DNA from 3 places in the Streptomyces sp. NPDC088124 genome. Region 3 is predicted to be linked to each of the others. Evidence: riboswitches for the same ligand, from Rfam matches in the RefSeq annotation. Region 3 holds a riboswitch; each other region holds the start of a gene.
What was found. A riboswitch is a leader RNA that binds a small molecule or an ion and turns the genes downstream of it on or off. The one in region 3 is predicted to bind thiamine pyrophosphate.

Region 1 (10,383 bases), on a different contig from region 3:
CAAGCGCGAGGGCCGTTCGGCTGAGAACGGCGCCGTCATCTCCCTCATCTCCGATGACAAGACCTCCGGCGTCCTTCTTGAGCTGAAGTGCGAGACGGACTTCGTCGCCAAGGGTGACAAGTTCCAGGCCGTGGCCAACACGCTCGCCGCCCACGTCGCCGCGACGTCCCCGGCCGACCTGGCCACGCTGCTCGCCTCCGAGATCGAGGCCGGCAAGACCGTGCAGGCGTACGTGGACGAGGCGAACGCGAACCTGGGCGAGAAGATCGTCCTGGACCGCTTCGCGCAGTTCACCGGCGGCTACGTCGCCGCGTACATGCACCGCACCATGCCCGACCTTCCGCCGCAGGTCGGCGTGCTGGTCGAGCTGGACAAGGAAGACGCCGAGGTCGCCAAGGACATCGCGCAGCACATCGCCGCCTTCGCGCCGAAGTACCTCAACCGCGACGAGGTCCCGGCCGAGACGGTCGAGAAGGAGCGCCGCGTCGCCGAGGCCACCTCGCGCGAGGAGGGCAAGCCCGAGGCCGCCCTTCCGAAGATCATCGAGGGTCGCGTCAACGGCTTCTTCAAGGAGAACGTCGTTCTGGAGCAGGCTTTCGCGAAGGACAACAAGAAGTCCGTCCAGAAGATCCTGGACGAGGCCGGCGTCACCCTGAAGCGCTTCTCGCGCATCAAGGTCGGCGTCTGAGTCCGTACGCGATCAACCAAAGACCCCGATAGGGTCGGAGGCAGTCGCTCGCGTGTGCCTGACGGCATTACTTCGCAGGCGGCCGGGCGACCGCAGATCTGACGAGGAGGCCATTGCCGCACAGGGAACCGTAAGGACCCCGGCAATGGCCTTCTTCGTATGTGCACGAGGAGATCTCCATGGAACAGGTCGACAAGAGCGTCGAGAAGAGCGACGACGGCAGGAAGCGCCGCTTCATGCTGAAGCTGTCCGGTGAGGCGTTCGCCGGCGGAGGGGCGCTCGGAGTCGACCCCGACGTCGTCCACGCCATCGCCCGCGAGATCGCCGCCGTCGTCCGCGACGGCGCCCAGATCGCGGTCGTCCTGGGCGGCGGAAACTTCTTCCGAGGCGCCGAGCTCCAGCAGCGTGGCATGGACCGGGCCCGCTCCGACTACATGGGCATGCTCGGTACGGTCATGAACTGTCTGGCTCTCCAGGACTTCCTGGAGAAGGAAGGCATCGACTCCCGTGTCCAGACGGCCATCACCATGGGCCAGGTCGCGGAGCCGTACATCCCGCTGCGCGCCGTACGCCACCTGGAGAAGGGCCGCGTGGTCATCTTCGGCGCGGGTATGGGCATGCCGTACTTCTCCACCGACACCACAGCCGCCCAGCGAGCCCTGGAGATCGACGCCCAGGCGCTGCTGATGGGCAAGAACGGCGTGGACGGGGTGTACGACTCCGACCCCAAGACCAACCCCGACGCGGTCAAGTTCGACGCGCTCGAATACAGCGAGGTCATCGCCGGGGACCTGCGTGTCGCCGACATGACCGCGATCACGCTGTGCCAGGACAACCGGCTGCCGATCCTTGTCTTCGAATTGCTGAAGGAAGGCAATATCGCGCGCGCGGTCAAGGGTGAGAAGATCGGCACACTCGTGAGCGACCAGGGCACCCGGAGCTGATCCCGGGCTGCCCCGCACGGGGAGGATGGACAAAGCCCTGCCGGTCGGACACCGTGCAGGACAAGACGCGACGCAGGTTCCGCCGGCCGGCAAGCATGCCGGGCCCACTCAAGACACGCAGGAGCAAGTGGTGATCGAAGAGACCCTCCTCGAGGCCGAGGAGAAGATGGAGAAGGCCGTCCTGGTCGCCAAAGACGACTTCGCCGCGATCCGCACCGGGCGTGCGCATCCGGCGATGTTCAACAAGATCGTGGCGGACTACTACGGTGCGCTCACCCCGATCAACCAGCTCGCCTCGTTCGCCGTACCCGAGGCGCGGATGGCCGTGGTGACTCCGTTCGACAAGAGCGCGCTGCGCAATATCGAGCAGGCCATCCGGGACTCCGACCTCGGCGTCAACCCGAGCAACGACGGCAACATCATCCGGGTGGTGTTCCCCGAGCTGACCCAGGACCGCCGCAAGGAGTTCATCAAGGTCGCCAAGACCAAGGCGGAGGACTCGAGGATCTCGATCCGCGCCGTACGCCGCAAGGCCAAGGAGACGATCGACAAGCTGATCAAGGACGGCGAGGTCGGCGAGGACGAGGGACGCCGCGCCGAGAAGGAGCTCGACGACACCACCGCGAAGTACGTCGCGCAGGTGGACGAGCTGCTCAAGCACAAGGAAGCCGAGCTGCTCGAGGTCTGATGAACGACTCTTCCCGGGGGGCCTCGCCGACAGCCGGTTACTGGGGACCGACCGACCAGGGGGCTGCCCCGGCGGGTCCCGCATACGATGAGCATCCCGCACAGCAGACTCGGCCCATGCCCATCGTGCCCGACGAACCCGCGAACGGCGGGGACCAGAATGACGACCGGGGGGCTGCTCGGCCGGGCGGTCCCCTGTTCCGTGACGAGACTCCGCAGGAGCCCATGGCCGCCCCCCCGCCGTCCCCGCCGAAGAAGCGGGCAGGTCGTGATCTGCGCGCGGCCATAGGGGTCGGTGTCGGGCTCGGCGCGGTGGTCGCCGCGTCGCTCTTCATCGTCAAGGCCGTGTTCGTCGGTGTCATTGCGATCGCCGTGGTCGTGGGGTTGTGGGAGCTCACCTCACGGCTCGACGAGAAGAAGGACATCAAGGCACCGCTCGTGCCGCTGGCGGTGGGTGGCGCCGCGATGGTCGTCGCCGGATACGCGCGCGGCGCGGAGGGCGCCTGGGTCGCGATGGCCCTCACCGCGCTCGCCGTGCTGATCTGGCGGATGACGGAGCCGCCCGAGGGTTACCTCAAGGACGTCACCGCGGGGGTCTTCGCCGCGTTCTACGTACCGTTCCTGGCGACCTTCGTCGCGATGATGCTCACGGCGGGGGACGGATCGCAGCGCGTGCTGATGTTCCTCGTGCTGACCGTCGTCAGCGACACCGGCGCGTACGCCGTCGGCTGGCGCTTCGGTACGCACAAGCTCGCGCCGCGCATCAGCCCCGGCAAGACCTGGGAGGGGCTCGGCGGGGCCGTCACCTTCGCGATGGTGGCCGGCGCGCTCCTGATGGAGTTCCTGATCGACGGCGGCGCCTGGTGGCAGGGGCTGCTGATCGGCCTGGCCGTCGCGGCCAGTGCCACGCTCGGTGACCTCGGCGAGTCCATGATCAAGCGCGACCTCGGGATCAAGGACATGGGCACGCTGCTGCCGGGGCATGGCGGGATCATGGACCGGCTGGACTCGCTGCTGCCCACGGCGCCGGTGGTCTGGCTGCTCCTGGTGCTCTTCGTGGGGTCCTGACAGGCAGGAGCCCTTGCAGGCACTGGGGCTTCCAGGCAAGGCACACGGCTTGGCCGGTACGGCGCCTAGTAAGGCATACGGGCGCTTGGGCGGTACGGCGCTTGGCGCCCCGTACGGGGCGCCAAGCGCCGTACGGGGCGGGCGCTCGCGCGGTCGCGGAGGGCGCAACAGAGGAGGGGGTGCGTCGCCTACGGGGCGGCGGACCCCCTTTCCCATGCCACCGCCTTTCTTATGCCACCCAATACGGGGAACGGGCCACGGGGCGCTGTCTGCGACACTGGACGGACCATGCCTGCACCCGGAGAACTCACTTTCGTCGCGCCCCGCGGAGCCAAGAAGCCCCCGCGGCATCTCGCCGACCTCACTCCCGCCGAGCGCCGCGAGGCCGTCGCCGCCATCGGGGAGAAGGCGTTCCGCGCCAAGCAACTGTCACAGCACTACTTCGCGCGGTACGCGCACGACCCCGAGCAGTGGACCGACATCCCGGCCGCCGCGCGGCAGAAACTCGCGACGGAACTGCTGCCCGACCTGATGTCGGTGGTGCGGCACATCTCGTGCGACGACGACACGACCCGTAAGACGCTCTGGCGGCTGCACGACGGCACCCTCGTGGAGTCCGTGCTGATGCGCTATCCCGACCGGGTCACCATGTGCATCTCGTCGCAGGCGGGCTGCGGGATGAACTGTCCCTTCTGCGCGACCGGCCAGGCCGGTCTGGACCGGAACCTGTCCACCGCGGAGATCGTCCACCAGATCGTCGACGGGATGCGTGCCCTGCGCGACGGTGAGGTCGCGGGCGGTCCCGCGAGACTTTCCAACATCGTCTTCATGGGCATGGGAGAGCCGCTCGCCAACTACAAGCGAGTCGTCGGCGCGATCCGCCGGCTCACCGATCCCGAGCCGGACGGTCTGGGTATCTCGCAGCGAGGGATCACCGTCTCCACGGTCGGGCTGGTGCCCGCGATGCTGCGCTTCGCCGACGAGGGCTTCAAGTGCCGGCTCGCGGTCTCCCTGCACGCTCCCGACGATGAACTGCGCGACACCCTCGTGCCGGTCAACACGCGCTGGAAGGTGCGGGAGGTGCTGGACGCCGCGTGGGAGTACGCGGAGAAGTCCGGCCGCCGAATCTCCATCGAGTACGCCCTGATCCGCGACATCAACGACCAGGCGTGGCGGGGTGACCGGCTCGGCAGGCTCCTCAAGGGCAAGAGGGTGCACGTCAACCTGATCCCGCTCAACCCCACTCCCGGCTCGAAGTGGACGGCGTCGCGCCCGGAGGACGAGAAGAAGTTCGTCGAGGCGATCGCGGCGCACGGCGTACCGGTGACCGTACGTGACACACGGGGCCAGGAGATCGACGGTGCGTGTGGACAGTTGGCTGCCACGGAGCGCTAGCGCGGCCTGGGGGTAACCTTGGGCCGAAACATATTGCATATTTTCCGACAGGGGAGCGCCACAGCGCTGAGAGTGCGGCACATGTCCGTGAGAACGGGCAGCGGTCGCAGACCCTCTGAACCTTGCCCAGGTCATTCTGGGTAGGAAGTTCGGACATCACTCAAGCTGTTGCGCCCTGCCCGGGGGCCGGTCCGTGCCAACGGCCCGCCCCGGGCGGGGCCGCGTCTTCTCCTGGACATCCCAGGAGGAAAACCAGTGGGCACCATGCGTACCCGTACCGGCGTCAGAAGCGCGGCGTCCGCCGCGATCGCCGCGGCGATCGGCGTCGCCACCCTTGCCGCGTGCGGCGGCTCCGACGGCTCCGCGTCGTCCGGTGACGAGGGGAGCGGCGGTACGAAGTCCAAGACCGTCACCCTTGTCAGCCACGACTCGTTCAACGCCTCCCCCGCGGTGCTGAAAGAGTTCACCAAGGAGACCGGCTACACCGTCAAGGTCCTGAAGAGCGGTGACGCCGGCGAAGCGCTCAACAAGGAGATCCTCACCAAGGGATCGCCCCAGGGCGACGTTTTCTTCGGGGTCGACAACACTCTGCTCTCCCGCGCACTCGACAATGGCCTGTTCACGCCGTACGAGGCGAAGGGCCTGGATCGCGTCGACGCGAGCGCGCGGCTCGACAAGGAGAAGCACCGGGTGACACCGGTCGACACCGGTGATATCTGCGTCAACTATGACAAAAAGTACTTCGCGGACAAGAGGCTCGCGCCGCCGCAGTCTTTCGACGACCTGATCAAGCCCCAGTACAAGAACCTCCTCGTCACCGAGAACGCCGCGACGTCCTCGCCCGGTCTCGGCTTCCTCCTGGGCACCGTCGCGCGCTACGGGGACGATGGCTGGCAGGACTACTGGAAGAAGCTCAAGGCCAACGGAGTCCAGGTCGTCGACGGCTGGGAGCAGGCGTACAACGAGAGCTTCTCCGGCTCCGCGGGCGGCGAGAAGGCCAAGGGGGACCGGCCTTTGGTCGTCTCGTACGCCTCCAGCCCGCCCGTCGAGGTGCTGTACGCGAAGCCGCAGCCCCAGCAGGCTCCGACGGGGGTCTCCACCGGGACCTGCTTCCGGCAGACCGAGTTCGCCGGGCTGCTCGACGGCGCGAAGAACGAGGCCGGTGGCAAGGCGCTGCTGGACTTCCTGATCAGTGAGAAGTTCCAGGCGGACATGCCGCTGAACATGTTTGTCAATCCGGTGGTCAAGGGCGTCGCGCTGCCCGATCTCTTCACGAAATTCGGCGCGACGGTCGACCGGCCCGAGACCGTGGCGCCCGACCGGATCGCCGCCAACCGTGAGCAGTGGATCCAGTCGTGGTCCTCACTCGTAGTGAAGTAACCGCCGAGGACGAGGGCCGGGCCGTGGAGGAAGGCCGGACCCGGCGGGGCGTCCCGCGACGACGGGGGGGCGAACAGGGCGACGTACGGAGCGGCCTGTGGGGCAGCCTGTTGACCCCTTCGCGGTGCCGGGAGCGGTGGGGGCTGCGGCGTGGGCACGGGGGCGCCGTACACCTCGCACTCATGGCCGGGCCTTTCGCCTTCTTCGGCGTGTTCTTCGCCTACCCCGTGGTCGCGATTGTCGGGCGCGGCCTCACGACGGGCAGCGCGTGGCAGCTCGGCCGCGTCGGCGCCGTACTGAGCCGCCCCGACATCCTCGGCGTCCTGTGGTTCACCACCTGGCAGGCGCTCGCCTCCACCGTGCTCACCCTGCTGATCGCCCTGCCGGGTGCCTATGTCTTCGCGCGCTTCGCTTTCCCGGGCAAGCAGCTTCTGCGCGCCGTGGTCACCGTGCCGTTCGTGCTGCCCACTGTCGTCGTCGGCACCGCCTTTCTGGCGCTGCTCGGACGCGGTGGACTCCTCGACGAACTGTGGGGCGTACGGCTCGACACCACTGTGTGGGCGATCCTGCTCGCTCATGTCTTCTTCAACTACGCGGTGGTCGTACGCACCGTGGGCGGCCTGTGGTCGCAACTCGACCCCCGCCAGGAGGAGGCTGCGCGCGTACTGGGCGCCGGGCGTCTCGCGGCGTGGTGGCGCGTGACGCTGCCCGCGCTCGCTCCCGCCGTCGCGGCCGCCGCGCTGATGGTCTTCCTTTTCACGTTCACCTCTTTCGGCGTCGTGCAGATTCTCGGTGGCCCCGGCTTTGCCACCCTTGAGGTCGAGATCTACCGGCAGACCGCGCAACTCCTCGACCTGCCCACCGCCGCCGTGCTGACGCTGGTGCAGTTCGCGGCGGTCGGCGCGATCCTCGCCGTACACGCCGGGACCGTACGGAGGCGGGAGACCGCCCTCAGGCTCGTCGACCCCGAGCAGACCGCGCGCCGACCGCGCGGTACCGGGCAGTGGGCGCTGCTGGGCGGCGTACTCGTGACCGTCGCGCTGCTGATCCTGCTGCCGCTGGGGGTGCTCGTCGAGCGCTCCCTCGACGGCCCCGGCGGCTACGGCTTTGCCTACTACTGGGCGCTCGCCTCGGTGGACGCGAGCGGCGGCAGCTTCCTCGTGCCGCCGCTGGAGGCCATCTGGAACTCGCTGCGGTACGCGCTGGTCGCCACGGCCATCGCGGTGGTGATCGGCGGTCTGGCCGCAGCGGCGCTGACACGCCGCGCCGGACGCCTCGTACGGGGCTTCGACGCGCTGCTGATGCTGCCGCTCGGCGTCTCCGCCGTGACCGTCGGCTTCGGCTTCCTGATCACGCTCGACAAGCCGCCGCTGGATCTGCGGGCCTCCTGGATCCTCGTGCCGCTCGCCCAGGCGCTGGTGGGCGTTCCCTTCGTCGTACGGACCATGCTGCCGGTGCTCCGTGCGGTCGACGGGCGGCTGCGCGAGGCTGCGGCCGTCCTCGGAGCGTCCCCGCTGCGGGTCTGGCGCGAGGTCGATCTGCCGTTGGTACGGCGGGCCACGCTCGTGGCGGCAGGGTTCGCCTTCGCCGTCTCGCTCGGTGAGTTCGGCGCGACGGTCTTCATCGCGCGCCCCGACCGGCCGACACTCCCGGTGGCCGTGGCGCGACTGCTGGGCCGGCCCGGCGAGCTCAACTACGGGCAGGCGATGGCTCTGTCCACGGTCCTGATGGTGGTGTGCGCCGTGTCGCTGCTGGTGCTGGAACGTATCCGTACCGACCGCTCGGGAGAGTTCTGATGTCCCTGCTGACCCTGTCGGACGTCACGGTACGGTTCGGCAACGCGGCGCACGCCGCGCTCGACGCGGTCGATCTGGAGATCGCCGAACACGAGATCGTCTGCGTTCTCGGGCCGAGCGGCAGCGGCAAGTCGACCCTGCTGCGCGTCGTGGCCGGTCTCCAGGCACCGGACGGCGGGCGAGTGTCCCTCGACGGTGCCGACCAGACCGGCGTGCCGGTGCACCGGCGTGGCGTCGGCCTGATGTTCCAGGACCACCAGCTCTTCCCGCAGCGCGACGTGGCGGGCAACATCGCCTTCGGCCTGCGGATGCGCGGCGCGTCACGCGACGAGCAGGCCCGGCGGGTAGAGGAACTGCTCGAACTCGTGGGCCTGCCAGGGGCCGGACGCCGGGCCGTCGCGGAACTCTCCGGAGGCGAACAGCAACGGGTCGCCCTGGCCCGGGCGCTCGCGCCGCGGCCGCGGCTGTTGATGCTGGACGAGCCGCTCGGCCAGTTGGACCGGAGCCTGCGCGAGCGTCTCGTCGTCGAACTGCGTGGCCTCTTCGGACGGCTGGGGACGACCGTACTCGCCGTGACTCATGACCAGGGAGAGGCATTCGCTCTCGCCGACCGCGTCGTGGTGATGCGCGACGGTTGTATTGCGCAGAGCGGCACGCCACTGGAGGTCTGGCAGCGGCCCGCCTCCGCGTTCGTGGCGCGGTTCCTCGGCTTCGACAACATCGTGAACGCGACCGTGGGCGACGGGACCGCGGACACGGCGTGGGGCAGGATCCCTGTGCCGGACGGATCCGCGCGGGGAGAACGGCTGCTGCTGGTGCGCCCGGCCGGGGTACGACTGGTCGACGCGGCGCAGGGCCTGCGCTGCACTGTCGAGGCCCGTACCTTCCGGGGCAGCCGCGTCGCCGTACTGCTGCGCCCCGAACGGCGCGGGGACGGACCCGTCCTGGAAGCCGAGTGCGGGCTGCACGCAGCTCCCGAGGAGGGCGCGACGGTGGGGGTCGTCTTCACCCGCGAGGATGTGGTGGTCCTGGAAGGGCGGGAGGAGCACCCCGTACCGCAGGAGCGCTCCGTACCGGGGAAGTGCTCCGTACCAGGGATCCACGCGTAGAGCAGGCGCGCCCCGTACGGGGCGCGGGGCGTGAAGGCCTGCCGCGGGTCCGCGGCGTCGGCCACCTCACAGGCCAGGCCGACGCACCGTGGGCGGAGCCGCGGACGTGCCCGCCCGCACCAGGCCGAGTTCGTAGGCCAGGATCACCGCCTGAGCCCGGTCCCGCAGCCGCATCTTCGCGAACAGACGGTTGATGTGTGTTTTGACCGTGTGATCCGAGATGGTGAGCCGTCCGGCGATCTCGGCGTTGGAGAGACCACGGGCGATCAGCACGAGGACCTCGGCCTCGCGCGCCGTCAGCCCGTCCAGCGTGCGTACCGGCAGGACAGGGGGCCGCTGGCGTGCGAACTCCGCTATCAGTCGTTTGGTGACCTCCGGAGCGAGCAGCGCGTCCCCCCGCGCCACGATCCTTACGGCATGCAGCAGTTCGGGAAACGTGGCGTCCTTGAGGAGGAAACCTCCTGCCCCGGCCGCCAGCGCGTCGTACACGTACTCGTCGAGGTCGAACGTGGTCAGCATGAGGACCTTCGTCGCGCCGCCGGAGGCGGAGAGGATCTCCCGGGCCGCTTCGATGCCGTTCTTGCGTGGCATCCGGATGTCGAGCAGCGCCAGGTCGGGGCGGTGCTCGGCGGCGACACGCACCGCTTCCGCCCCGTCCGCGGCCTCGCCCACGACGGAGATGTCGCCCTGCGTGGCCAACAGATTGACGAATCCGGTCCGTACGACCGTCTGGTCGTCCGCCACGATCGCTCTGATCACCAAGGGAGTTCCGCCTCCACGAGAAAGCCGCCGTCAGGCCCTGGCCCGGCCGTGAGCCGCCCGCCCAGCAGCGCGGCGCGCTCCTCCATCCCCACCAGGCCATGCCCTCGGGAACGGCCCGCGGCGGGACCGGGGCCGTCGTCGCTGACCCGGATCGACAGCCGGTCGGCGAGATAACCGATTTCGACCAGCGTACGGGCGCCGGGCGCGTGCCGCCGCGCGTTGGTCAGTGCTTCCTGCACGATGCGATACGCCGACAATTCCCAGGAGGCCGGCAGGCCGCCCCGTTCAGCGGCGTGCCCCCGCGCGCCGGTGACACGCAGGTCCGCCTCGCCGCCCACCGCACGGTGCTGCTCCAGCAGTTCGTCCAGCCGGTCGAGTGTCGGCTGCGGGGCGGTCGCCGCCTGTCCCTCGGGACGGGTACGCAGCACACCGAGCAGTCGGCGCAGTTCCGCCATCGAGGTGCGTGCCGTCCCCGCGATGTCCTGGAAAGCGGTCCGGGCTTGAGGAGAGAGCCCCGGTGTGGTGTACGAAGCGCTCTCCGCCTGCACCGCGAT
Region 2 (10,383 bases), on a different contig from region 3:
GATCATTCCCAGCCACTGTTCCATCTACTCCGGAGTACAACGATGCGCGAGTCGGTCCAGGCCGAGGTCCTGATGAGCTTCCTCGTCTCCGAGGAGCTGTCGTTCCGTATCCCGGTGGAACTCCACTACAAGGTGGCTGATCCGTACGCGGTGCGCATGACGTTCCATCTGCCCGGCGACGCGCCTGTGACCTGGACTTTCGGCCGCGAGCTGCTGCTCGACGGCATCAACACGCCCAGCGGGGACGGGGATGTGCACATCTCGCCGACGACGCCCGAGGACCTGTCCGACGTCCATATGCGGCTCCAGGTCGGCGACGACCACGCGCTCTTCCGGGTCAGTGCCGCGCCGCTGGTGGCCTTCCTGGACCGTACGGACCGGTTGGTTCCGCTCGGCCAGGAGCGCACGCTCAGTGACTTCGAGGACAGTCTTGAGGAGGAGCTGGGTCGCATCCTCGCCGAGGAGAACGCCGGCTGACGGCTCGTTGAGGAGGCCGTCCGGGTGATTCCGGTGTCCGGGGTGTCCACGGGACCCCGGAAGGGTACGGACGGCCCCGCGGACTGCTCAGGGCCTCTGCGGGGCCGCTCCGGAGAGGGCTCGGAGAGGCTCGCCCGCCCTACTTCTTGCGGCGGCGGCCCCGGCTGCCCGGGGCGCGCGCGGGCGGCGCCGGCACCAGCACCCCAGGCTCCAGAGGCCCGGGGCCAGGCCCTGCTCCAGGACCCGCCCCCGGTCCCGCAGGGGCGGACGGCGCGGACGGAGCCGGGGGGTTCTCCGGGACGGACCGGTCGGCGGAGACCACCAGCGCCGCCAGCGCCGTGGTCACCGGCACCGACGCGACCAGACCGATCGACCCCACCAGCGTCCGTACGATCTCCTCCGCCACCAGCTCACTGTTGGCGACCGTCCCCACGCTCGACTGCGCGATGGAGAAGAGCAGAAGGAGCGGCAGCGCGGCGCCCGCGTAGGCCAGCACGAGCGTGTTGACCACGGACGCGATGTGGTCCCGGCCGATCCGGATGCCCGCCCGGTACAGCGCCCGCGGCCCCATCGTCGGATCCGCCTGGCGCAGCTCCCACACCGCCGAGGTCTGCGTCACCGTCACATCGTCCAGCACGCCGAGCGAACCGATGATCACGCCGGCGAGCAGGAGGCCGCTCATGTCGATCTCGGGGTAGAGGCCGTGGATCAGCCCCGTGCTGTCGTCGGTGTTACCGGTCAGGCTCGCCCAACCGATGAAGAGCGACCCCAGCAGTCCGATCAGCAGCAGCGAGATCAGGGTGCCGAGCACCGCCACCGAGGTGCGGGCCGTCAGCCCGTGACACAGATACAGCGCGACCAGCATGATCGCGCTCGCTCCCACCACCGCCACCACCAGCGGATTCGATCCCTGGATGATCGCCGGCAGGATGAACAGGGTCAGGATCGCGAACGAGACCACCAGCGCCACCAGCGCCATGACCCCCCGCATCCGCCCCACCACGATCACCGCGAGCGCGAAGATCCCCGCCAGCAGCGTCAGCGGGAACTGGCGGTCCACATCGGACACCGAGTACTGGAGATCACGGGGCGCGTCCGGTGCGTAGGCGACCACAACGCCCTGTTTCACGTGAAACTGCCGTGGCGCGTCCGGCTGGACGATCTCGATGAAGGTGTGGCCCTTCTCCTTGCCGCTCTTCAGCTCGACCGTCGCCTTCTTGCACTCGCCGGTCTCCTCCCGCACCGCCTCGCGGCCCTGGGGCGTGGAGGTGTCACCGGTCGACGGGACCTGGGAGGCGTTCACGTCCTTACAGGCGACCTGCTCGACCTGGACGACCTGGCCGTCGAAGGTCTGTCGGTCGAAGCCCACACCGGTCCGCTCGTGCGCGGGCGCACCGCCCGGCCAGAGCACGGCGAGCCCGACCACCACGGCGGCCGCGAACGGAATCAGCACCGCCGCGATCACCTTGCGGAGGTGCCGGGAGACCGGCGCGGCGGGTCCATGACTGTGTGAGTGGCCGTGTGCGTGGCCGTCCGATTCGTGGGTCTGTGTGGGTGGTGTCACCGACCGATCATCGCAAGAAGGCGGAGGAAGCGCGGGGCCCTCTGTTCAGCGCGCCCGATCTGACGCTAGCGTGGGGGCACCTTTGCACACGCGGGAGCTCGGAGCACCGGGCTGAGAGGGCGCTGACGTGTAGTCCCGGGGACGGGTCCCCGGACACCTGCGCTGCGCCGACCGCTGAACCTGTTACCGGGTAATGCCGGCGTAGGGAGTAGGTCTCATGACCGTTCAGGACGCACACACGCCTGCCTCCGGCTCGGAGGACACCAGCGCGGACATCAGCGCGGACCCGGCCCTCCGGGGCCGGACCGCGGGCGGACGGCCCATCGGCTGGCACAAGGGATACATCGAGGGCTCCCGCCCCGATCTCCGGGTGCCGGTCCGCCAGGTCCATCTCACCAACGGCGAGGACGTCACGCTGTACGACACCTCGGGCCCGTACACCGACCCCGCCGTCGACACCGACGTGCGCCGCGGACTCGCGCCGCTGCGAGAGAACTGGATCATCGGCCGCGGCGACACCGAGGAGTACGCGGGCCGGCCACCGCGACCCGAGGACGACGGGCTCAAGCACACTTCCCCGCGCGGGGGGCTGCTCCGGGGCGGAGCGGCCGATCTGCGGGGCCTCGACGCGGTCTTCCCCGGCCGGCCGCGCCAGCCCCGCCGGGGCCGTGAGGGCCGCGCCGTCACCCAGCTCGCGTACGCCCGTCGCGGGGAGATCACGCCGGAGATGGAGTACGTCGCGATCCGCGAGAACGTCTCCCCGGAGACCGTCCGCGAGGAGATCGCCGCGGGCCGCGCCGTACTGCCGGTCAACGTCAACCACCCGGAGATCGAGCCGATGATCATCGGTAAGCGGTTCCTGGTGAAGGTCAACGCCAACATCGGCAACTCCGCGGTCACCTCCTCCATCGAGGAGGAGGTGGAGAAGATGACATGGGCGACCCGTTGGGGCGCCGATACGGTCATGGACCTCTCCACCGGGCGCAACATCCACACCACCCGCGAGTGGGTGCTGCGCAACTCCCCCGTGCCCATCGGCACCGTTCCGCTCTACCAGGCGCTCGAAAAGGTCGACGGCAAGGCCGAGGAGCTGACCTGGGAGATCTACAAGGACACGGTGATCGAACAGGCCGAGCAGGGCGTCGACTACATGACGGTCCACGCCGGTGTCCTGCTGCGGTACGTCCCGCTCACGGCCCGCCGCAAGACCGGCATCGTCTCGCGCGGCGGCTCCATCATGGCCGCCTGGTGTCTCGCGCACCACAAGGAGTCGTTCCTGTACGAGAACTTCGACGAGCTGTGCGAGATCCTCGCCGCGTACGACGTGACGTACTCCCTCGGCGACGGGCTGCGGCCGGGCTCCATCGCGGACGCCAACGACGAGGCGCAGTTCGCCGAGTTGCGCACGCTGGGCGAGCTGAACTCGATCGCCAAGAGCCACCACGTACAGACGATGATCGAGGGCCCGGGCCATGTCCCGATGCACAAGATCAAGGAGAACATCGACCTCCAGCAGGAGATCTGCGAGGAGGCGCCGTTCTACACGCTCGGTCCGCTGACCACCGATGTGGCTCCGGCGTACGACCACATCACCTCCGGGATCGGCGCGGCGATGATCGCCTGGTGGGGGACGGCGATGCTCTGCTACGTCACCCCCAAGGAACACCTCGGCCTGCCGGACCGCGACGACGTGAAGACGGGCGTCATCACGTACAAGATCGCGGCCCACGCGGCGGATCTCGCGAAGGGCCACCCGGGGGCGCAGGAGTGGGACGACGCGCTGTCGGACGCCCGGTTCGAGTTCCGCTGGGAGGACCAGTTCAACCTGGCGCTCGATCCGGACACGGCACGGGAGTTCCATGACGAGACGCTGCCCGCGGAGCCCGCGAAGACGGCTCATTTCTGCTCGATGTGCGGGCCCAAGTTCTGCTCGATGAAGATCTCGCAGGACATCCGGCGCAAGCACGGCGGCGAGCTGGCGAGCGGCGCGCACGACACGGACGGCACGGACCGTGCGGGTGGCGCGGACCATACGGGCGGTGCGTCGGCCGACGAGATCGAGGCGGGCATGGCGGAGAAATCGAAGGAGTTCGCCGCCGCCGGCAACCGGGTCTATCTGCCGCTGGTCGACTGACCGCTCCCACGCCGGGCCGCTCGGAGGGCCCGGCCCCGGGACCCGCCTCGGGGCGCCCCGGGGGCGGCGTCGTTCATGACGTGACCGAGCGGCCCGGACCACCTGCCGGGGTCATTCCGGCCGGTGCTCCGGGCCGCCGAAGTCGGGGCTGGTGAAGTCCGGACCACTGAAGTCCGGGCTGCTGAAGTTCGGCCGCCGCCCGGCGGAGGAGCCCTCGTCGGGGCTGCTGAAGTCCGGCCTGCTGTAGCCGATCTTGGGGAACTGACCGGCGGAACGAGGCGGGGCGGGCGCCGCCGGGTCCGCGCTCGGGTCGTCCAGGGCGGCCCGCAGGAAGGGCAGGATGCCGCGCTCCAGCAGGGCATGGCGCCATGCCTCGCGCGCGCGGGCGACCTCGTCGGGCAGCTCTCCGCCGGCCGTCTCGTCGGCGGGAAGCTGGGTCGAGCTGTTGCGCAACGCGGTGACCAGCAGCCCTATCGCGGCGGCCAGGATGCCGAGCGCGGTGACGGCCGCGAAGAACCAGCCCACGGCGAGCATGCTGTCCGCGAACGCGGGCGCCGGGTCGAGGGCCTTCAGGAGATAGCCGACGAGCAGGAAGATCGCCGCCGCGGTGCCGCCGAGGATCGGGACCAGGACCGTGATGACGGCCGTGAGCCCGGCGCCGGAGTCCGTCGTGGCGTCCTCCGAGGGGGCCAGCACCGAGTCGCGGATGGACGTGGTGGTGCCCGGTGAGCGGGACTCCTCGCGGATCTTGGCGTAGTGCTCGTACTCCGCCGTCGCGGACGAGGCGATCCGGCCCGTCGCGTTCAGCGCCATGGTGCGCAGCTGCTCCGCGTTGAGCCGCTGCCCGACGGCGGCGAGGTCCGGACGTTCGTGTGCATTGCGCAGCACATCGCTGAGGATGCGCTCGAAATCCGCGCGATCCTCGCTCAGCAGGTGCGGAGCGCTTTTCATGTGCATCCCCCGATACTCCGTAGGGCCGTTGCGCCCGCGTGGAACGAGCCGCAGTCGGCGGAAATGGAGGAGAGCCTGCTACGGGTAAGCCGATGGTAGAGCGGTTTTGGCGTGCCGTAACAGGGGGTTTCCGGAAAACACCTGTCCTACATTGATTCAGTTGGCCAACGGAAGCTGTACGACCAGCAGTTTTCCTGCCATCGTGACTCCGCCGTCCATGGCGATCGCCAGCCCGTCGGCATATACGTGTGGCCCTTCCACGACCGGTCCGGTGTCGCCTTCGTCGTCCGACGCGTCTTCTGTGCCGACTTCGCCGAGCAGATAGGGAATCGGGCTGTGGCCGTGGACGACACGTCCTCCGCCGTACTGGGAGAGGAGTTCCTGGGCGGCCTGGGGGCCGCCTTCGTCACGGAACGCGAAGCGTTTGGTGAGTTTGCGGAACAGGTCCCAGCATTCGTCGGCGTCATTGCGCGTGAGGATCTGGTGGACGGCGTCGTTGACGTCGTCGATGGACGAACCGTAGTCGAGATAGGCCGTGGTGTCGGAGTGCATCAACAGATGCCCGTCCTCCTCGACCACCGCGTCGAGCCGGGACATCCACTGGAGATGGACGTCCTGGAGGCGCTCCATGTCGGTGCGCTGGCCGCCGTTGAGGATCCACGCGGCCTGGAAAGTGGCGGTGCCCGCACCGGAGTTGACCGGGGTGTCACCGAACCGCTTGGCGCCGATGAGGAGCAGTTCGTGATTGCCCATCAGCGCCTTGCAGTAGCCGCCGGCCGCCGCGGCCTCCGCGGAGAGCCGCATGACGAGGTCGATGACCCCGATGCCGTCGGGGCCGCGGTCGGTGAAGTCGCCGAGGAACCACAGGCGTGCGTTGCCGGCCGCCCACTGGCCCTCGGTGTCGATCAGGCCCTGTTCGCCGAGGGCGGCGACGAGTTCGTCGAGATAGCCGTGGACGTCGCCGACGACGTAGAGCGGTCCCGGTCCGTCGGAGTCGACGGCCTCGGTGGGGTCGACGTTGACCTGCACGGTGTCGCCCCGGTTGACCCTCTTGATCACCGGGAGGTCGCGTTCGGTGGGGGTGTACCCCTCCGGCATCCCGTCGGCGGGGACCGCGTCGCCGGGGTGGCCCGACACGTCGGCCGCCGGGCGCTCGGGGCTCTCGGCCGCGGGTACGGCGGCAGGGTGTGGGGCGGTGGCGGCGGGCGCGTCCTGGCCGCCGGCCGGCTGTTCGGGGACGGTGCCGAGCTGGTCCTGTGCGGTGACGAGCTGCTCCTGTACGGGGCCGAACTGCTCCTGTACGGCGCTCAGATCGTCCTGTACGGCGCCCTGTTGGTCCTGCGGGGCGGCTGACGGGCCCGGTACGGCGACCGGCTGCTCCGGCGCGCCGACGAGGGGCCCCGAGGCTCCGCCGGGCACGGGGGCGGCCGGTGTCTGCTGCCCGGGCCGGACCGGCTGCCCGGCCTGACCCGGCTGTGCGGACTGCACGGGAACCTGCGCGTACGGCGGCACCCGGAAGTCGCGCAACGTCGCCGTCCGCACCGCGGGTCCCTGACCGGCCCCCTGTGTCATCGACCCCTCCACCACCGTCGTGCCGCAATACACCTCTCGGCCCCGCCGCCCTGCCGGACGGAGTGAGCCCGTCGGCGGAAAAGGAAAGGTCCGTGGTGTCGTGCGCCCATCATAGGAATGACCTCGGGCCTCTGTGACGCACCAGGGGTGGTGAATCGAATCGTACCGCCGGTTCGGCGGCTGTTTTCTCGCTGATCGCCCGAAATGCGGAAGGTCCGACCGTTCGGCCGGACGCCGGAATCCGCGGGCCGCACGGCCCCACGGGGCGCCGAGAGGCGTTGTACGGCCCCGAATTGCCGGGCGCCCGGGCGGTGGCGTCCCGCTTTCGTACCGCCTCCGTACCGGTTCCGTACGGCGCCGACGGAGGCGGTACGGAACCGGTGGGGCGGGCCCCGTACCGGCACGGCCGTGGCGTACGCGTCGCCTACGGCTGCGGTCAGTCGCCCGCCGGGGAGCGGGGAGCGCTGACGGTGGTGCGCGGCGGGCGCCGCTGTGAGGAGGTTCTGATGATCAGTTCGGTCGGTATCACCTGCTCGACCGGCCGGTCGGCCTCGATCCCCTCGATGGCGTCGATGAGGAGCTGGATGACGGCGGTGCCGATCCGGCGCGGCTTCAGCGAGAGCGTGGTGACGGGCGGTTCGGTGGAGGCGTACACCGTGGACTCGCTGCAGCAGACGATCAGCAGGTCCTCCGGTACCCGCAGCCCGTACCGCCGGGCGGCGGCGAGCAGATCGGTGCCGTTGGGGTCGAAGAGGCCGTAGACGGCGTCCGGGCGGTCCGGGCGGGCCAGCAGCCGGTCGGCGGCGACGGCCCCGGCGCACGGGTCGTGGGCGGGGTAGGACTCGTAGACCGGATCCTGGCCGACACGCTCGCACCAGTGCAGGTACGCCGTGGTGGAGAGCCGGGTGTAGGTGTCCGTGGTGGTGCCGGTGAGCAGCCCGATACGGCGGGCTCCGGCGTCGGCGAGATGGTCGAGCAGGTCGAGGACGGCCGCCTCGTGGTCGTTGTCGACCCAGGCGGTGACGGGAAGGGTGCCCGCGGGCCGGCCGTCGGAGACGACGGGCAGGCCCTGGCGGACGAGTTCGGCGACGACGGGATCGTGGTCGGAGGGGTCGATGACCACGGTGCCGTCGAGGGCGACGTTCGCCCAGACGTCGTGGCGGGAGGTGGCGGGGAGGATGACGAGGGCGTAGCCGCGGGCGAGGGCGGCTGAGGTCGCGGCCCTCGCCATCTCGGCGAAGTAGGCGAACTCGGTGAAGGTGAAAGGTTCATCCCCGTACGTGGTCACGGTCAGGCCGATGAGCCCCGACTTGCCGGTACGGAGGGTTCGGGCGGCGGCGGACGGGCGGTAGCCGAGGCGCTCCGCTACTTCTCGGACATGGCTCCGGGTGGCGTCGGGTAACCGTCCCTTGCCGTTGAGCGCGTCCGAGACAGTCGTGATGGAGACACCGGCTGCGGCGGCGACGTCCCGGATGCCCGCCCGACTCTGCCGGCTTCCCCGGCGGGTTGTGTCCGTCCGGCTCACCTGGTGTTTCCCTGCTGCTGTCATGGCGAGCCGATAGTAGGGCTCGATCGGGCGGTGGGGCCGGTCGCATATGCACCCGGCAGCAGGCACGTTTCTGCAAGACGGACCAAGGCCAACCTCCTTGGAACACAAGGGAGTTAATCGTTACTGCCATGGTCTCCTATGCGAGGAGCGGTCTGGACCTGTTGAGAGGCCCATGTTTCGAAGAGGTCTCAACTCACCTCTACGAGGGATGCGCGCCACGGCGTGAGCCACCGGCGCTCGGGAAGGACGGAAGTGCTCCCCCTGTTTTCCGGAGCCTGCGTCCTTTTCCGGGCGCCCGGCGTCCGCGGCGGCCGTCAATCCTCATAAGGTGAGCAGCATTGAAGGCGCCCGGACGGTGCAGGGCCGGGCGCCCACCGGATGAACGGCCGAGGAGGACCCGCGGTGAGCGAGACGAGCCCCAAGCTGCGCGCCGAGCTGGACGGCATTCCGACGTACAAGCCGGGCAAGCCGGCCGCGTCGGACGGGCCCGTCGCCTACAAGCTGTCCTCCAACGAGAACCCTTATCCCCCGCTGCCCGGGGTGATGGAGCAGGCGGTCTCGGCCGCCGGGGCCTTCAACCGCTATCCCGACATGGCCTGTACCGGGCTGATGAACGAGCTGGCCGACCGGTTCGGTGTGCCCGTCTCGCACCTCGCGACCGGCACCGGTTCCGTGGGCGTCGCACAGCAGCTTCTCCAGGCCACGGCGGGGCCCGGCGACGAGGTCGTCTACGCCTGGCGCTCCTTCGAGGCGTACCCGATCATCACACAGATCTCGGGGGCGACCTCCGTCCAGGTGCCGCTGACGCCGGGCGATGTGCACGACCTGGACGCGATGGTCGACGCGATCACCGACCGGACCCGGCTGATTTTCGTCTGCAACCCGAACAACCCGACCGGCACGGTGGTGCGCCGGGCCGAGCTGGAACGATTTCTCGACCGGGTACCGGGCGATGTGCTGGTGGTGCTGGATGAGGCGTACCGCGAGTTCAATCGGGACCTGGAAGTGCCGGACGGCGTGGAGATCTACCGCGACCGTCCGAACGTGGCGGTGCTGCGTACCTTCTCCAAGGCGTACGGGCTGGCCGGGCTGCGGGTCGGATTCGCGATCGCGCACGAGCCGGTCGCCACCGCGCTGCGGAAGACGGCGGTCCCCTTCGGTGTGAGCCAGATCGCACAGGAGGCGGCGGTCGCCTCGCTGCGCGCCGAGGACGAGCTGCTGGGACGGGTCGGATCGCTGGTCGCGGAGCGCGAGCGGGTGTACGAGGGACTGGTCGGCCAGGGGTGGACGGTGCCCGTGACGCAGGCCAACTTCGTCTGGCTGCGGCTCGGCGAGCGGACGGCGGCCTTCGCGGCGGCGTGCGAGGCGGCGAGAGTGGTCGTACGGCCCTTCGCGGGCGAGGGCGTACGGATCACGATCGGCGAGCACGAGGCCAACGACCTCTTCCTCCGGACGGCGGGGGCGTTCCGCAAGGAGCTCTAGCCCGGCTCCGGTGTCGGTTCGAACGCGCATTTCATTCGAACGTGGATTTCAGGGGTGATCTCTGTGAGGTCACCCCTGACGCGTGTCCAAGCCAGGGGAGGGGCGTTTCGGGGAGTCGGCGCTCGTTCCTTGAGGGACCCCCCCCCCGCGAAGATCCGGAAGACTTGTGCGACATAATGCTTGTGAATGTGAACGCGTTCACAAGCTCGTCCGGTTCCAGGCGTTACGCCCCGGTCAAAAGGGACAGGCTTGACGTAAGGAGAGAAGACGTGGATCTCGCTCTGGCGCCGGAGACCCTGGCGCGCTGGCAGTTCGGCATCACGACCGTCTACCACTTCCTCTTCGTCCCCCTGACGATCTCGCTCGCCGCGCTCACCGCCGGGTTGCAGACCGCGTGGGTCCGCACGGAGAACCCGAAGTACCTCAGAGCCACCAAGTTCTGGGGCAAGCTGTTCCTGATCAACATCGCGATGGGTGTGGTCACCGGCATCGTGCAGGAGTTCCAGTTCGGTATGAACTGGTCCGACTACTCGCGCTTCGTCGGTGATGTCTTCGGCGCCCCGCTCGCCTTCGAGGCGCTGATCGCCTTCTTCTTCGAGTCCACCTTCATCGGGCTGTGGATCTTCGGCTGGGACAAGCTGCCGAAGAAGATCC
Region 3 (10,383 bases):
GCGGCGCTCGGCGCGGGTGCCGGTGAGCGCTGGGCGGATTTCCTCGGCCGGGCCAGGGACGCCTGGGACCGCTCGCGCCGGCCGCTGCTGGAGGAGCCGCTGTGGCGCGACCCGCGGGCGCTCGGGCGGGACCCGTATCCGGCGGTGCCGCGGCGCCGGCTGCTGCGCTCCCCCCGGCTGGCCACCACGGTCGCCGAGATCGGCGCCTGGGAGCTGGGTGACGCACGGCTGGCGGCGCTGCTGGACGGCTGCGCGCTGTCGTACGGACTCGATCCGCGGCACGCCCCGGCGAGCGCCGCGGTGCTGCCGTATCTGGAGCAGACCTTCGGCAGCTGGTATGTGCGGGGCGGCATGCGGGAGTTGGCCCGCGCGGTGTACGAACGGTGCCTGGCACGCAGGGTCGAGTTCGTCTTCGGCGCCGAGGTGACCCGGATCGTCGAGAAGGACGGCGCCGCGGCCGGTGTGGAGCTGGCGGACGGCACGCTCGTCGAGGCCGACGCGGTGGTGGCGGGAGTCGCGCCCGGCCGGCTCCTGGCGCCGCACCCGGGCGGATCCGGATCCGCAGCCGGTGCCGCCGGTGAAGCGGCCGTGGCGGAGCGGGACGACGGGTCGGTGCCCGGGCGGTTCACGGTGCTGCTGGCGCTGCGCGGCGGCCGGGACGTGGGCGCCGCGCACCGGACGGTGGTGCACTCCCCCGACGGCGGGGCCGAGGCGGCCGCCGTCTTCGGCGGGCGCCCCGCGGAGCGGCCGACGGTCACGGTGCTGCGGCCCGACGACCCGGCGACGCGCCCCGACGGCGGGCACGAGGCCGTCACGCTCACCGCGACCGTCGCCCCGCACGGCCCGGTCGACTGGTCCGACGCGGCGCTGCGCGCGCGGTACGCGGAGGTCCTGATGTCGGTGGCGGAGGCGGCCGTGCCCGGGCTGCCGGAGCGGCTGCTGTGGCACGAGACACGGACGCCCGCCGACACCGCGGCGCGGACGGGTGCCGCGGGCGGCTCGGTCCCCCCGCCCGCGCTGGCCGGGGCGGAGGGGCGGCTGCTGTACCCCGCGAACACCACCCGGCTGCCGGGTCTCCACCGCGCGGGCGGCTGGGCGCACCCGGGCGGCGGGCTCGCGCACGCGGGCATGTCGGGGGCGCTGGTCGCCGGACTGATCGTCGAGGGACCGGAGTTCCGGGGGTCGCAGTGAGCGGGCGGTACGCGAGCGGTCAGTAGCGGTACTGGTCGTTCTGGTAGCCCGAGCCGGAGCCCGAGCCCGCGTCGTACCCCTGCTGGGGCTTCTCGCCCGGCGCCGGGGGGAACGGGTCGTCCTGGCGCTCGCGCTGCTGCGGGACCCATACCCCGCCGGGCGGGGTGTCGTTGGCGTACTGCTGCTGGTGCTGGTCGTGTTCGCCGGGCGCCGCCGCGTACTGCTGCCGGCCGCCGAAGCTGTCGTACGTGTCGTACTGCTGGCCGCCGTTGACCGCGCCGCCACCGCCGTACGACGGGTCGGAGTAGGCCGCGTACTGCTGCTCACCGGTCCCGTAACCGTACTGCTGGGTCTGCTGGTTGTAGGCGTCCTGGTCCGCGGCGTAGGTGTTCTGCGCCCCGTAGCCGCCCTGCCCCGCGTAGGCGTCCTGGTTCGCGTAGCCGTCGTGCGTGGCGTAGGGGTCGTGCGCCGCGTAGGCGTCCTGGCCGGCCTGCTGGGTCCCGTAGCCGGAGTACGGGTCGTACCCGCCGCCGTAACCGCCCGCATCCGCCGTGCCCGTGGCCGCGTCGGCGTCCGCCCGGGAGGCCGAGCGGGGGTCCTGGAGCGCGTCGTCGTAGACGCCGTACTGCCCGGTCTCGTCGGGCATCGGCTCCGTGGTGTACACGGACGCGGCGTCGGCGGCCGGACGGACCGGGAGCGGCTCCTGGGCGGCGGCCGGCTCGTACTCCAGGTCCGAGACCTCAAGGGCGGGTTCGCGGTCGGCGGCCTCCTCCTTGGCGGCCTTGCGCCGCTTGCTGACCGTCGGCCTGCCGCCGATCGCCCACCCCGTCGAGAAGCCGCTGCGGAAGGAGAGCGTCACATACGTCTGGCCGACCGCGAAGGCGATCGTGCCGAGCACGATGACGAAGATGTTCGGGATCAGCACGCCGAGCACCACGCCCATGAACCCGGTGAAGGCGAGCAGCCGCCAGCGCAGCCGCGCCTTGTACTGGAGCAGCACCTCGCCCAGCAGCCACAGGGCAACGATGCCGAATGCGATGTAGAGGACCGTCCAGCCCATGCCCGCCCCTAGTCACGACTGCTCGTGCAGTCCGAGATTCTCGTAGATTTCGAGCGTCGCCGTGGAATTGTTGAGTGTGATGAAGTGCAGGCCAGGTACGCCCTCGGACAGCAGTCCGGCGCAGAACTCCGTCGCGAACTCGATGCCGATCGAGCGTACAGCGGCCGGATCGTCCTTCACCGAGAGGATCCGCTCTTTCAGCTCCGCCGGGAAGACCGCGGTGGAGAGCTGGGGCAATCGCTCCAGCATCTTCACACTGGTGACCGGCATGATCTCCGGAATGATCGGGGTCGCGCAACCCGCGGCGTCGACCCGGTCACGCAGCCGCAGATAGCCTTCGGGCTCAAAGAACATCTGAGTGATCGCGTAGTCGGCGCCCGCCCGGCACTTGGCGACGAAGTGCCGGATGTCGGTGTCCCAGTCGGCCGAGCGCGGATGCATCTCGGGGAAGGCGGCCACGCCCACGCAGAAGTCCCCGGACTCCTTGATGAGCCTGACCAGGTCGGCCGCGTACCGCACGCCCTCGGGGTGCTCGATCCACTCCCCCATCGGGTCGCCGGGCGGGTCGCCCCGTACGGCGAGGATGTTGCGTATCCCGGCGTCGGCGTACTGCCCGATCATGTTGCGCAGCTCGGCGACGGACTGGCCGACGGCCGTGAGGTGCGCGACGGGGGTGAGGGTGGTGTCGGCGGCGATCCGTTCCGTGGCCCTGACCGTGCCGTCCCGGGTGGAGCCGCCGGCCCCGTAGGTCACGGAGACGAAGCTCGGGGCGACCGCCTCGACCCTGCGCAGCGCGTTCCAGAGGTTGCGCTCGCCCTTCTCGGTCTTGGGCGCCCAGAACTCGAAGGAGTACGAGGTTTTACCGGTCGCGAGCAGATCACGCACCGTACGCGCGTGATCCGATCTGGTCGAAGCTGTACCGAGGGCCATATGTGCAGGTTATCCAGGGCGCGGCGACGACCCAACCGCGCGGGAGGCTTTCAGCGGTATTGACCGGCAAGTGTCCACCCCTCGGACATGAGCCGGAAACCCGGGACACGGCGCCGCCACCGGCCGGGAGGCGCCGGAACACGGCCCCGCCGCCGGTCGGGCGGCGCGGCCGGAACCCTGTTCCGCCGGCCGGTCAGGCGGCGCGCGCCCGTATCCGTCCGGCCAGGGCCGTCGTCGCCGCCGCCGGGTCGTCGGCCTCCGTGATCGCCCGTACGACGACGACGCGGCGGGCCCCGGCGTCCAGCACCTGGTCCAGATTGCCGGCGTCGATCCCGCCGATCGCGAACCACGGGCGGTCCGTGCCGCTCGCCGCCGCGTACCGCACCAGGTCGAGGCCCGGGGCGTGCCGGCCCGGCTTGGTGGGGGTGGGCCAGCAGGGGCCCGTGCAGAAGTAGTCCACGCCTGGCTCGGCGAGCGCCGCGTCCACCTCGGTGCGCGCGTGGGTGGAGCGGCCGATCAGCGGGGCGGGGCCGAGGATCGCCCGCGCCGCCGGGACGGGCAGGTCGCCCTGGCCGAGGTGGAGCACGTCGGAGCCGATGGCGTGCGCGACGTCGGCGCGGTCGTTCACGGCGAGCAGTCTGCCGTGGCGGCGGCAGGCGTCCGCGAAGACCCGGAGGTGGTCCAGTTCCTCGGCCGCCTCCATGCCCTTGTCGCGGAGCTGGACGATGTCCACGCCGGACGCCAGCACGGCGTCGAGGAACTCGGGGAGGTCCCCCTGCCGCTTGCGGGCGTCCACGCACAGGTAGAGCCGGGCGTCGGACAGTGCCTCGTGAGGCGTGGGCATGGAAAGGTCCCCCCGTTGGAATCCGCGTCGGCATCTGCGTCCGGAACGGCGTCCGGAACCGCTCGCGGAGCTGTGTGTGGAGCTACGTGACTTCCTGGACGGGCGGCGGCGGGCGCCGCCCGTCCCCGGATGATGAGGCCGTCAGACGGCGAGCGCCTGAGCCCGGCGCTTCACCTCCGTACCGCGATTCTCGCTGAGCGCCTGCGCGGGGGTGCCGGGCAGGCTGGGGTCGGGGGTGAAGAGCCACTCAAGCATCTCTTCGTCGGTGAAGTGGTCGTCCCTCAGGAGCGTCAGGGTGCCGGCGAGCCCCTTGACGACCTTGGTGCCGTCGATGAAGGCGGCGGGAACCTGGAGCGTCCTGTTCTCGCCCCGGCGCACGGCGATGAGCTGGCCTTCCTTCACCAACTGCCGCACGCGCGTCACCTCGACACCGAGCATTTCGGCGATATCGGGCAGGTGAAGCCAGGCGGGGACGAGAGCATCGATCTTTGCGTCAATCTCGGTCACAGGACAAGCGTGCCATCCCGGACTGACACCGGGCACCCCGAGCCACTCCGGACGGGGTGGAAACCAGGGCACAACGGACCTGGACCGCCGCCGGACGGCTCAGAGCCCGTCGGGTGACCTCTGACCGTGCGGTCACCCGAGAGGCTCTCAGCGGACCGCCTTGCGCAGCGGTACCGCCGGGTCGGCCGTCAGCTCCCGGTCGAGGCGCGCGCCCGCCTCGATCAGCTTGCGGCCCTGGGCCAAGTCGCGGGGGCGCCCCACGGCCAGCAGGGCCACCAGGACGCCGTCGCGCAGCCAGACCGCCGACCAGGAAGCCCCCGCGGGGTCGCCGCGCCGTACCAGGGTGTCGGCCGCCCCGTGGTGGCCCGCGTACTGGACGAACCTGCCGAACTGCTCCGACCAGAAGTACGGCACCGGATCGTAGACCGGATCGGTCTCCCCGACGGCCTGCGCGGCGACCGTGAGCGGTCCCTGGAGCGCGTTGTCCCAGTGGTGGACCAGGAGCCGTTCGCCGTAGCGCGCGGACGGGAAGGAGGCGCAGTCACCGACCGCGTACACGTCTGGCAGCGAGGTGCGCAGCCGTTCGTCCGCGGTGATCGAGCCGTCCGCGCCGAGCGCGATGCCGGAGCCCGCGAGCCAGGCCGTCGCGGGCCGTGCGCCGATGCCCACGACCACCGCGTCGGCGGCGAGCCGGCGGCCGTCCGCGAGGATCACCGTGCCCGGCTCGACGGCGGCGACACCGGTGCCCGTCAGCAGTTCGGCGCCGCTCTCCGCGTACCAGTCGGTCATAGGGGCGGCGACCTCTGCGGGCAGGACGCCCGCGAGGGGCCGGTCGGCGGCCTCCACGACGGTCACCACGCATCCGGCCTCGCGGGCGGCGGTGGTGAACTCCGCGCCGATCCAGCCCGCGCCCACGACGACGACCTCCCGCCGCCGCTCCAGTACGGGGCGCAGCCGCACGGCGTCGTCGAGCGTGCGCAGCGGGTGGACCCCGGGCACGCCCTCCGTGCCGGGCAGTACGGCGGGTTCGGCGCCGGTGGCGATGACCAGCACGTCGTACGGGACGGGCCCGGCGGTGGTGTCCAGCTCCCGGTCGGACGGGCGCAGCCCGGTGGCTTCCAGACCGAGCCTGAGGTCGACGGAGAGGGCCTCGAAGTCGATGTCGAAGGCGGATCCTTCGGCCGTGCCGAGCAGGATCGCCTTGGAGAGCGGGGGCCGGTCGTAGGGCGGGTGGGGTTCCGCGCCGATCAGGGTGATCCGGCCGCCGTACCCCTTCTCGCGCAGGGCGACGGCGGTCCGCACCCCCGCCATGCCCGCGCCGACGACGACCACCCCGGGCTCATCCGGCCGCCCGTCGCCCGGGTCCCACCCCTCGTGCCCGTCACGTCCGTGTGCCTGCCGCTGTTCGCTCACCCGGTCACCTTAGAGGTCGCCGGAACGGCGGGGCGGCGTCGCGTGCCGACGGGCAGCGTCACCTGCCGACGGGCGCCGCAGCGGTGTCAGACAGAGACCGGAGCGCCGGCGGGCAGTTCCTCCACGACGCTCGTCCCGCTGCCTTCCCGGGACTCCCACTCCCAGCTCTCCTCCAGCCGGACCCGGCCGTCGGGGAGTTCGACGACGGTGGAGACGCAGTGCCCCGAGGAGGTCTCACCGCCGTGCCTCAACTGGACGTAACGGAAGTCGAGACGGTCCCCGGTACGCGTTCCCACGAGGTGGCCGCGGAGCACGTCGCCGCCTTCGTAGGAGGCCCAGATGTGGCCGTCCTCCTCGTGGTACGCGAAGCGGGTACGGGTCCCGACCTGGCCCGGGGCCTGGTCGGCGACGGGTGAGAGGACGAGTCCGTCCAACGAGCGGGCCATGGTGATGCTCCCTTACGACCTGGTGGACGGCGCGTTAGTCTGGCGGTCGACACTACCTCGCGGGAGTCCGGACGCACCGGGCTGAGAGGGAGGCTGGAGCGGCCTCCGACCGTACGAACCTGATCCGGGTCATGCCGGCGAAGGGAGGGGCTGGACGCCCATGCACGCATCCACACGGTCATCGTCCCGGGCACCGACATCCCCCACGGGGTACGACGTCCTGGTCGTCGGCGGCGGGATCATCGGTCTGGTCACGGCCTGGCGCGCGGCCCGGCGCGGGCTGCGTACCGCCGTCGCCGACCCGGACCCGGGCGGCGGCGCGGCGGGGGTCGCGGCGGGCATGCTCGCCGCCGTCACCGAGCTGCACCACGGCGAGCAGACCCTGCTCGGGCTCAATCTCGCCTCCGCCGGGCGGTATCCGGCGTTCGTCGCGGAGCTGGAGGAGGCGAGCGGCCGGGACACCGGGTACCGGGCGTGCGGCACGCTCGCGGTGGCCCTGGACTCCGACGACCGCGCGCAGCTCCGCGAACTGCACGCGCTGCAGCGGCGATCGGGGCTGGCCTCCGAGTGGCTGACGGGGCGCGAGTGCCGGCGCCTGGAACCGATGCTCGCGCCGGGGGTACGCGGGGGCCTGCGGGTCGACGGCGACCACCAGATCGACCCGCGGCGGCTCGCGGCGGCGCTCCTCACGGCCTGCGAGCGGGCCGGGGTGGTCCTCCACCACGCCTGGGCCCGGGGGCTCACCGTGGTACGGGACCGGGCCGCGGGCGCCGTCCTCGCCGACGGCGGCGCGCTCGCCGCGGACCGGGTGGTGCTGGCGGGCGGCAGCCTCAGCGGCAGGCTGGCGGGCGTGCCCCCGGAGGCGGTGCCGCCCGTACGGCCCGTCAAGGGGCAGGTCCTGCGCCTGACGATGCCGCGCCGCCACGAGCCCTTCCTGTCCCGGACGGTACGGGCCGTGGTGCGGGGCGGCCAGGTCTATCTGGTGCCGCGCGAGAACGGCGAGCTGGTCGTCGGCGCGACCAGTGAGGAACTGGGCTGGGACACGACGGTCACGGCGGGCGGCGTGTACGAGCTGCTGCGCGACGCGCACGAACTGGTGCCCGGCATCACCGAGCTGCCGCTCACCGAGACCCGCGCCGGGCTGCGCCCCGGCTCGCCGGACAACGCGCCGCTGCTCGGGCCGACCGTGCTGCCGGGTCTGTCGCTGGCCACCGGCCACTACCGCAACGGGGTCCTGCTGACGCCGGTCACCGGCGATGTCATGGCCACCGTCCTGACGACGGATGAGCTCCCGCCCGAGGCGGCGCCCTTCACCCCGCTGCGCTTCTCCGCCGGCGCTTCCGTGTCCGCCCCTTTGGAGCAGCCCGTATGAACACTTCCGTGATGCATGTCTCCGTCAACGGCGAGCGGCGCGAGTTCGCCGCCGCGACCACCCTCGACGCCGTCGTCGCGACTCTCACCCCGGCGCCCTCCGGGGTGGCCGCCGCCGTCAACGAGACGGTGGTCCCCCGTACCCGCTGGTCCGGCACCGCGCTCAGCGACGGCGACCGGGTCGAAGTGCTCACCGCCGTCCAGGGAGGCTGACGGACATGGCCGACGATCTGCTCACCATCGGCTCCACCACGTTCTCCTCCCGGCTGATCATGGGGACGGGCGGGGCGCCCAGCCTCGACGTCCTCGAACGCTCGCTGATCGCCTCCGGCACCGAACTCACCACGGTCGCGATGCGCCGGCTGGACCCCACCGTGCAGGGCTCCGTGCTCTCCGTGCTGGACCGGCTCTCCATCCGCCCGCTGCCCAACACGGCGGGCTGCTTCACCGCCGGCGAGGCCGTCCTGACCGCCCGGCTCGCCCGGGAGGCGCTCGGCACGGAGTGGATCAAGCTGGAGGTCGTCGCGGACGAACGCACCCTGCTGCCCGACCCGGTGGAGCTGCTGGACGCCGCGGAGACCCTGGTGGACGACGGGTTCACGGTCCTGCCGTACACCAACGACGACCCGGTCCTGGCGGCGAAGCTGGAGGACGTGGGGTGCGCCGCGATCATGCCGCTCGGCTCGCCCATCGGCTCCGGGCTCGGCATCCGCAACCCGCACAACTTCCAGCTCATCGTGGAGCGCGCCGGTGTCCCGGTGATCCTGGACGCGGGCGCGGGCACCGCGTCGGACGCCGCGCTCGCGATGGAGCTGGGGTGCGCCGCGGTGATGCTGGCGTCCGCGGTCACCCGCGCCCAGGAGCCGGTGCTGATGGCCGAGGCGATGCGGCACGCGGTGGCGGCGGGCCGGCTGGCGCGGCGGGCGGGCCGGATCCCGCGCCGCCACTTCGCGGAGGCGTCCTCGCCGGTGGACGGGGTGGCGGCGCTCGACCCGGAGCGGCCCTGCTTCTGACCCGCCGGGCGCGCCGGGCGGGTACGGGGCCCGGCGCGTCCGGTGCGTAACGACGCTCCGGGAGGCCTGTCACAGGTCGGCTTCAGTCGTGTGCCCGGTCCGACCGGGGCTTCGGCGGTGTCGGCGGTGACTCGTAGACTCACCGGCGTGGATACGACCCTTCAGGACCCCATCGTCGGGCAGGTGCTCGACGGCCGTTACCGCGTCGAGGCGCGGATCGCGGTCGGCGGCATGGCCACGGTCTACCGGGCCGTGGACACCCGGCTCGACCGGATCCTGGCGCTCAAGGTGATGCATCCGGCGCTCGCGGCGGACGCCTCCTTCGTGGAGCGGTTCATCCGTGAGGCCAAGTCGGTGGCGCGGCTGGCGCACCCCAATGTGGTCGCGGTCTTCGACCAGGGCGCGGAGGGCGCGTACGTCTACCTGGCGATGGAGTACGTCGCCGGGTGCACCCTGCGCGATGTCGTGCGGGAGCGTGGCGCGCTGCGTCCGCGGGCCGCGCTGGACATCCTGGAGCCGGTGCTCGCCGCGCTCGGCGCCGCGCACCGGGCCGGGTTCGTCCACCGGGACATGAAGCCGGAGAACGTGCTGATAGGGGACGACGGCCGGGTCAAGGTCGCCGACTTCGGGCTGGTCAGGGGCGTCGGGGAGGTGACCAACACCACCGGGACCGTCCTCGGCACGGTCTCGTACCTCGCGCCGGAGCAGATCGAGTACGGCACGTCCGACACCCGCGTCGACGTGTACGCCTGCGGGGTCGTCCTGCACGAGATGCTGACCGGTGCCAAGCCGCACACCGGGGACACCCCCGCGCAGGTCCTCTACCGCCATCTCAACGAGGACGTGCCGGCCCCGTCCGCCGCCGTTCCCGGGCTCGCCCCGGAGCTGGACCGGCTGGTCGCCGCGGCGACCGCGCGTGACCCCGAGGACCGGCCGCTCGACGCGGTCGCGCTGCTGGCGCTGGTCCGCGCGGCCCGTGCGGCGCTCACCGACGCGCAGCTCGACGCCGTACCGCCCCGGGCCAGGCCCGAGCCGGCGGCCGGCGCGGACGCCGACGGGCGTACGACGGTGATCCCCCGGATCCGGCCCGTCGAGGAGCCGGACGACGAGCCCGTCCGGCACACGAGCCGGCTGGAGATGCCGCCCCCGGACGCCGGGCCGCCGGCCGGCCGGTCCCGGTACGGGGCCGGGGGGCGCCGGGGGATGCCGTCGCGGGGGGTGCTCGCGGCGGTCGTCGCGGTGCTGCTCGTCCTCGGGGTGGGGACAGGTGTCTGGTACATCAACTCGGGCCAGTTCACCCGGGTGCCGTCGCTGCTCGGGCAGACGGAGCAGGAGGCGCGCGAGCGGCTCGGCGCCGAGGGCCTGGACGCGAAGATCACCCGCGACTTCAGCGACAGCTTCGACCGGGGCACGGTGATGGGGACGGATCCGGAGCCGCGCTCCCGGGTCCGGGGCAGCGGTCCGGTGACGCTGGTCATCTCGCGCGGCCCGGAGATCGTCCGGGTGCCCGACCTGACCGGCAAGACGCTGGCCGAGGCGCGGTCCGTCCTGAAGGAGGCCGGGCTGGCCGCCGGACTCGTCAAGCGGGAGTTCGACGAGGACGTCGCG

Region 1: another riboswitch for thiamine pyrophosphate. It lies ahead of AB0P17_RS24960 (thiamine ABC transporter substrate-binding protein); the one in region 3 lies ahead of thiO (glycine oxidase ThiO).
Region 2: another riboswitch for thiamine pyrophosphate. It lies ahead of thiC (phosphomethylpyrimidine synthase ThiC); the one in region 3 lies ahead of thiO (glycine oxidase ThiO).

What each region holds. Positions count from the first base shown of each region.
Region 1 is NZ_JBFBJB010000031.1:39,924-50,306, forward strand. It holds gene tsf (translation elongation factor Ts) at 1-688, shown strand, start outside; gene pyrH (UMP kinase) at 868-1,632, shown strand; gene frr (ribosome recycling factor) at 1,763-2,320, shown strand; gene AB0P17_RS24950 (phosphatidate cytidylyltransferase) at 2,320-3,387, shown strand; gene rlmN (23S rRNA (adenine(2503)-C(2))-methyltransferase RlmN) at 3,676-4,782, shown strand; TPP riboswitch at 4,822-4,947, shown strand; gene AB0P17_RS24960 (thiamine ABC transporter substrate-binding protein) at 5,047-6,162, shown strand; gene AB0P17_RS24965 (iron ABC transporter permease) at 6,345-7,958, shown strand; gene AB0P17_RS24970 (ABC transporter ATP-binding protein) at 7,958-9,067, shown strand; gene AB0P17_RS24975 (response regulator transcription factor) at 9,134-9,829, opposite strand; gene AB0P17_RS24980 (histidine kinase) at 9,823-10,383, opposite strand, start outside.
Region 2 is NZ_JBFBJB010000004.1:89,510-99,892, reverse strand. It holds gene AB0P17_RS04365 (SsgA family sporulation/cell division regulator) at 43-477, shown strand; gene AB0P17_RS04360 (YibE/F family protein) at 617-2,041, opposite strand; TPP riboswitch at 2,122-2,266, shown strand; gene thiC (phosphomethylpyrimidine synthase ThiC) at 2,259-4,175, shown strand; gene AB0P17_RS04350 (hypothetical protein) at 4,287-5,132, opposite strand; gene AB0P17_RS04345 (metallophosphoesterase) at 5,283-6,713, opposite strand; gene AB0P17_RS04340 (LacI family DNA-binding transcriptional regulator) at 7,135-8,247, opposite strand; gene hisC (histidinol-phosphate transaminase) at 8,650-9,729, shown strand; gene AB0P17_RS04330 (cytochrome ubiquinol oxidase subunit I) at 9,999-10,383, shown strand, end outside.
Region 3 is NZ_JBFBJB010000002.1:96,972-107,354, forward strand. It holds gene AB0P17_RS01770 (NAD(P)/FAD-dependent oxidoreductase) at 1-1,191, shown strand, start outside; gene AB0P17_RS01775 (hypothetical protein) at 1,211-2,251, opposite strand; gene metF (methylenetetrahydrofolate reductase [NAD(P)H]) at 2,264-3,181, opposite strand; gene thiE (thiamine phosphate synthase) at 3,375-4,025, opposite strand; gene AB0P17_RS01790 (Rv2175c family DNA-binding protein) at 4,167-4,532, opposite strand; gene AB0P17_RS01795 (FAD-dependent oxidoreductase) at 4,680-5,864, opposite strand; gene AB0P17_RS01800 (hypothetical protein) at 6,032-6,391, opposite strand; TPP riboswitch at 6,441-6,554, shown strand; gene thiO (glycine oxidase ThiO) at 6,552-7,763, shown strand; gene thiS (sulfur carrier protein ThiS) at 7,775-7,975, shown strand; gene AB0P17_RS01815 (thiazole synthase) at 7,981-8,775, shown strand; gene pknB (Stk1 family PASTA domain-containing Ser/Thr kinase) at 8,923-10,383, shown strand, end outside.